2 linked regions of the Chlorobaculum tepidum TLS genome follow. The main gene of each other region encodes a partner of the protein of the gene in region 2 in a complex. Links are inferred from orthologs where the notes say so. Each region holds a gene or a part of one and is shown on either strand. Other genes may lie near its edges. The genes, in order: AYT24_RS07780 and trxA.

Region 1 (3,246 bases), 830 kb from region 2 along the record:
CGTGGGGCTGCAACCGCCGATGACAAGGCCTGCTGAAAGCAAAATCATTGCTGCAGACAAGGTGCGAGCAGTTGGTCTGTTCATGTGGTTTCGGGTTTGTATGGGGTTCATTTCAATTCCGATGCATCGGCAAGCCGAAGCCCAGTGCCTGTGTCGGCGATTTTTCCCGAAATATAGCAAGCCCCTTTGTTTTTTCCTGTTTTCCCGCGGAAATCGGGCTGGTTAAATCGCCACGGAGAGGGAAGTGGCGTTTCGGCAGACGGGAGAGATCACTCGACGCTTTTTACCCACTCCTGCAATTTTTCGCGAAGTTCATCGCGAATTTCGCGGAACAGGGCAAGCTGTTCGTCTCTTGTGCCGGTTTTCTCAACGGGGTCAGGTAATGGCCAGAAATAACGGCGGCTGCCGAGCAGGCCGGGCCAGACTCTCGGACAGCTTGTTTTTCCATTTTTGTCAGTTTTGTTTAAAGCCGAAAAAAGCAGTTATGCGTTGTCAATAACGCGGAACCATTTTTCCCTGAACCAGAGTGAGACGTTCACCAGTGTGATGAGCGCGGGCACTTCGACAAGCGGGCCGATGACGGCGGCGAAGGCCTCGCCGGAGTCGATTCTGAAGACGGCGACTGCCACGGCGATGGCCAGCTCGAAGTTGTTGCTCGCCGCTGTGAAGGAAAGCGTGGCCGATTTCGAGTAGTCCGCGCCGATCTTTTTGCCCAGCCAGAACGACACCAAGAACATAATGACAAAATAGAGCAGCAACGGAATGGCGATGCGCAGCACATCCATCGGAATTTTGACGATGTATTCGCCCTTGAGCGAGAACATCACCACAATCGTGAAGAGCAGCGCCACCAGCGTCAGCGGGCTGATTTTTGGAATAAACTCCCGCTCGTACCACTCACGGCTTTTGACCCGGAGCATCACGAAGCGCGTCAGAAATCCGGCGATGAATGGAATGCCGAGGTAGATGAAGACCGAACGGGCGATCTCGCCGATGGTGATCTTGACGTGGAAGGATGTCATGCCGAGTTTCTCCGGCAGCACGGTCAGAAAGAGCCACGCATAGACCGAAAAGAAGAGCACCTGGAACACCGAGTTGAACGCCACGAGACCGGCGGCGTACTCCGTGTCGCCCTTGGCCAGTTCGTTCCAGACGATCACCATTGCGATGCACCGCGCCAGCCCGATCATGATGAGACCGGCCATGTAGTGCGGCATGTCGGAGAGAAACGTCACAGCGAGCGCAAACATCAACACCGGCCCGATCACCCAGTTCTGCAGGAGCGACAGGCCCAGCAACTTCGTGTTGCGGAACACATCGCCCAGCTCCTCGTACTTCACTTTGGCGAGCGGCGGATACATCATGACGATCAGGCCGATGGCGATGGGAATGTTGGTCGTGCCGGACTGGAACTGGTTCCAGAATCCGGCGATCTGCGGGTAGAGAAAGCCGGAGAGCACGCCGATGCCCATCGCGAGAAAAATCCAGAGCGTCAAATAACGGTCAAGGAAAGAGAGCTGTTTTGTCGAGATACTCATGGTTTTTCTCCCCGGATGGTTTCACGATAAAATTTCCCAAACTCCTGCTCGATCTCGTCGCGTACCCGGCGGAACTCGGCGAGCACCTCTTCGCTGCTGCCGGTGGCCGCCGCCGGATCGTCGAAGCCGATGTGCTGGCGGTGCTTGACCTGGCCGGTAAAGAGCGGGCAGCTCTCCTTGGCGCTATCGCAGACCGTCACGACGTAATCGAACGGCTTGGTGAGAAATTCGTCCACTTTTTTCGGGCGATTGGCGCTGAGGTCGATCCCTTTTTCCCGCATCACCTGAACGGCCAGCGGATGCACCTCGCTTGCCGGAACCGTGCCTGCAGAGAACACGTCGAGTTCGGAATCGAACGAACGAAGGAATCCCTCCGCCATCTGGCTGCGGCAGGAGTTGCCAGTGCAGAGAACAAGTATCGATTTTTTCATGACTTATAGGTTTTTGCGGATCAGAAAATCGCATTGAACACGAAACCGACCAGCATGATGCCCGTGGCTACCACTCCGGCGAAAACCGCGATGAGCTGCGGGCGGAGCACCTTGCGTAAAATGAGCATCTCCGGCGCGGAGAGGGCGATGACGCTCATCATGAATGCCAGTACCGTACCGAGCGCTGCGCCTTTGCCGAGCAGCGCCTGCACAACGGGAATGATTCCGGCTGCGTTCGAGTACATTGGCACGCCGATCAAGACGGCGGCGGGCACCGACCACCAGACCTGGTTGCCCATCAGCGAGGCCATGAAGTTTTGCGGCACGTAGCCGTGGATGCCCGCGCCGAGTCCGACGCCGAGCACGATGAAGAGCCACACCTTGCCAACGATCTCTCGCACGTGGCGGAGGCCTTCGCGAATCCGCTCCGGCCAGCTCACGGCTTCGGCGGAAAATTCGGACGACACCGCGCTGTTCTGGAGTTGCCGTACCCACTCTTCGAGAAAGCGCTCAAGCCCGAGCTTGCCGATCACCATCCCCGAAATCACTGCAACCAGAAGCCCCATCGAGAGATAGAGCAGCGCGACCTTCCAGCCGAACATGCCGAAAAGCAGCGCGAGCGCCACCTCGTTGACCATCGGTGCGGAGATAAGGAACGAGAAGGTGACGCCGAGCGGCACGCCCGCCTGCAAAAAGCCGATGAAGAGCGGCACCGCCGAGCAGGAGCAGAAGGGTGTCACGATGCCGAGCGTGGCGGCCATCGCGTTGCCGACGCCGACCCGCCTGCCCGACAGCATGGCCCGCGTCCGTTCAGGCGAAATGAAGGTGTGCACCACCCCCATCACGAAGACCACCGCCGTCAGGAGCATCAGCACCTTCGGCGCTTCGTAGATGAAGAAATGGAGCGCCTCGCCAAGCGGGGTGGCGCGGCTCAGGCCGAGCGCTGCGACGAGCAGGTCCGCGCCCGCTTCGAGGTTGAGGTAGAGCGGAACCCAGAGCGCTACCGCCGCCGCCACCCCGGCGATCCAGGCCGGGGCTGCGGAGCTTTGCCGATCGTGCTGTTGCATAGTTTCAGCAGGTTCCGTTCGGTCGGTCCGTACCATTGGCGTAGTCGCCGCAGCAGCAGGAGGGTTTCGGTGCGGCGGTGAGCATCTCGCGCAGCTCGTCGCCGGACGGGATGCGTCCGCTGCAAACAACCTTGCCATCCACCACGAGGCCGGGCGTTGACATCACGCCATACGACACGATCTGCTGCATGTCTTCGACCTTCTGCACCT
Region 2 (3,212 bases):
ATAACCCAGTACTTGCAGTGAATGCGAGGCAAGAATGCTGCGATGGCCCGACCGGCAAACCACCACTATTTCGCGCTGCCGTGCATTGACCAGTTCAGGCTCCGTCTCTTCGAAGTCCCATTCGCAGGCCGACTCGAGTATGCCGCGCGGCACGTTGAGAGAACCGGCAATGTGCATGGCATCAAATTCGTTCGGCTCACGAACATCGAGAATGAGCAGGCCGGGATTCTCTTTCAAACGATCCACAAGGTCCCACGGCAGGATTTCCCTGACATCCAGCAGACAATGCCGAACCAGTTCTATAAAACGAACCATAGCTGATAAGCTGTTATTGTTAATACGCTCAAAACACAAAAAAAGAAAAGCTCTCCCTTGCCTGACAAACGAAAATCCCTTTAAGACAAACAGAAAGACTCTGCTATGACGCAGAATATCATCACTTACTCACTCTGCCGACGGACAGGAGTAAATATACTACTCAACGCACCGGCAGGCATACAACCCAGGACAAGCTAATTGCGATAAAACCCTTTACGTTGGGAGGCTGAACCGAGACCGCTTCAGGCAAAGCAAAAGCAAGGCAAAACCGGGAGCTTCAAAACCCCGGTTTTGCCGGACAAGGGATAACGGTCAACGTATCGATTCGAGGAACCGTTCGGCTTCGATGGCGGCCATGCAGCCGGTGCCGACGGCAGTAACAGCCTGGCGGTATGTGAAGTCCTGCACGTCGCCGCAGGCGAAAACGCCTTTGACACTGGTCTCTGTGGAGTGATCTTTGGTGAGAATGTAGCCGTAATCGTCCATGTCGAGCTGGCCTTTGAAAAGTTTGGCGTTCGGCTCATGGCCGATCGCTATGAAAACGCCATCACAGGCATGTTCGGTCAGCTCGCCGGTCTTGACGTTTTTGAGCCTGATGCCGGTCACCTTCATATCGTCACCGAGAATCTCATCGACCACCTGGTTGAGCATCGTGGTGATCTTCTCGTTCTTGCTCGCCCGCAGGCTCATGATCTTGGAAGCGCGGAACTCCTCGCGGCGATGCACCAGCACAACCTCCGAAGCGAACTTGGTGAGGTAAAGCGCCTCCTCCATCGCCGTATCGCCACCGCCAACCACGAACACGCGGCAGTTGCGAAAAAAGAATCCGTCGCAGGTTGCACACGCCGATACGCCGCGCCCGCGGTACTTCTCCTCCGATTCGATGCCAAGCCATTTGGCGTTCGCCCCGGTGGCAATAATGAGCGTTCTGGCGAGAATCTCCTGGCCATTGTCGAGCATCAGAGAGAAGGGACTGCGCGACACATCGACTTCAGTGATGCTGCCAAACTGGAACTCGACGCCAAAACGTGCTGCCTGTTCACGCATTCTGCCCATCAGCTCCGGGCCGGGAATGCCTTCGGGAAAACCGGGAAAGTTCTCGATATCGGTGGTAATCATGAGCTGCCCGCCGGGCTGGGGCCCCTCGATGACCAGCGGCTTGAGATTGGCCCGTCCGGTGTAAATGGCAGAAGTATATCCGGCAGGGCCGGTTCCGATGATGACGACGTCCCTGATATCTTTGTCCATCGTTTGTCTCCGGGAGGTAGGGTTGGGATTATAACAAAACTATCCCGGCTTGAACCGGGATAGCAAAGAATAGAAACGGATGGAAGATCAGCCGATATGCTCGTCGAGCTTCTTGGCGATCATGTTCTTAGGCAGAGCGCCAACCATCTGGTCAACAACCTTGCCACCCTTGATGATCAGCATGGTGGGAATGCTGCGGATGCCGTACTGGCCGGCGGTGTTCGGGTTCTCATCGACGTTGAGTTTGGCGATGATGGCTTTGCCTTCGTAATCACCGGCAAGTTCCTCGATGACCGGGCCGAGCATCATGCACGGACCACACCATGCAGCCCAGAAATCGACCAGCGCAACTTTATCGGAATTAAGAATTTCTGCCTGAAAATTCTGGTCAGTCGCCTCGAAATATTTTCCACTCATAAGTTCTCAAATAAAGGGTTAACAATTGATAAGAGACATACCATTACTCTGTGCAAATATAATTGAATAAAATGCAACTTGGCAACAAATGCCTGAAATTTATCCCGTAATTCTAACATTATCCGGCCCGAGAATCTCTTCGAGCTGGTCGAGCACCTCGTCATCGGCCTCGATTGGCGTGTTGCGGGCAAAGAGCTTCAGGGTTTCGTTGCACGATCCGATGGTGGCACGCACCTCGAAATCGACCGGCGTGCCACCTTTGTGCTTCTCGAAAATTTCGCGCACCTGTTGCAGCTTGCCGAGCTGACTGGCGTCGTCGGCATCGATACGCAGCACCACCTTTTTGACCAGTGCGGAGCGCACCTTCTTGAGCGGCGCGACCTCGCGCACCAGCAGCTTAAGGCCGCCGTCCTTCACCTCGGCTTCAACGCTGAGCATCACCACCTCGTCTGTTTTGAGCATATGGTGATACTGCTCGTAAACGCTGGCGAAAACCGTGAAGTCCGCCTTGCCGGTGAAATCTTCAAGCACGCCGAAGAGCATCTGCTTGCCTTTGCGATCCTGATAGGGCTTGACCGAAACGATCACGCCAATCGCCTTGTAGAGCTTTGACGGCGTCACGTCGCGCTTGTCGAGCGTGAGGCTGGCGAAGGCCTCCCAGTCGCGCCGGAAGCGGTCGAGCGGATGGTGGCTCAGGTAGAAGCCGACCAGCCGCTTCTCGTACTGAAGCTTCTCGCTCTCCGGCATCGGCTCGGCGTTGTCGAGGTCGGGATAGTGTACGCCCGCCTGCCCGTCGCTGAAGTCATCGTTGAAAAAGCCTCCCTGGCCAAGCGTCACCGCCTTGTTCTGAATCTGCCCGAACTTGATCGCCTTGTCAACGTTGGCAAGCAACTTACCCCTGTTGGGATCGATCTCGTCGAGCGCTCCGGCCTGAATAAGGCATTCGAGCGCCTTGCGGTTCATGGCGCGAAGATCAACCGAGGCGGTTAGATCGAAAAGGTTGAGGAAGGGTTTGCCATCGCGCCGCAGTCTCGCAGCCACCACCGCTCTCGCTCCCCCTCCCACCTGCTTGATAGCGCTAAGGCCGACGCGGATGCAAGGCCGCCCCTTGTGCTCTTCAACCGAGAAGAGCGCGTCGCTTTTGTTGATCGACGGCGGAAGCATAAAGATGCCAAACCCCTTGGCCTCGTCGGTAAGATGCTTCATGCGCTCAGTGTCGCCGATCTCGC

The links.
Region 1: the proteins of trxA (region 2) and AYT24_RS07780 are in contact, whole or in part, in an NMR structure (PDB 2IPA), measured with the Bacillus subtilis proteins. The link is inferred for Chlorobaculum tepidum TLS from one-to-one orthologs.

Annotation. Positions count from the first base shown.
Region 1 is NC_002932.3:1,633,907-1,637,152, forward strand. What follows is about bases 253-3,180. They hold AYT24_RS07780 (arsenate reductase ArsC), read right to left. Parts: upstream 1,970-3,180; coding sequence 1,535-1,969; downstream 253-1,534. Other genes in these bases: arsB (ACR3 family arsenite efflux transporter), read right to left, coding at 483-1,538; AYT24_RS07785 (permease), read right to left, coding at 1,990-3,036; AYT24_RS07790 (thioredoxin family protein), read right to left, coding at 3,041-3,180. In the rest of the region: AYT24_RS07770 (YnbE family lipoprotein), read right to left, coding at 1-84; more of AYT24_RS07790, read right to left, coding at 3,181-3,246. UniProt on the Bacillus subtilis protein: Catalyzes the reduction of arsenate [As(V)] to arsenite [As(III)]. In vitro, can dephosphorylate para-nitrophenyl phosphate (pNPP).
Region 2 is NC_002932.3:804,931-808,142, reverse strand. The notes cover bases 319-3,212. They hold trxA (thioredoxin), read right to left. Parts: upstream 1,984-3,212; coding sequence 1,654-1,983; downstream 319-1,653. Other genes in these bases: dnaE (DNA polymerase III subunit alpha), read right to left, coding at 2,083-3,212; trxB (thioredoxin-disulfide reductase), read right to left, coding at 631-1,566. In the rest of the region: AYT24_RS03940 (rhodanese-like domain-containing protein), read right to left, coding at 1-315. UniProt on the Bacillus subtilis protein: Participates in various redox reactions through the reversible oxidation of its active center dithiol to a disulfide and catalyzes dithiol-disulfide exchange reactions.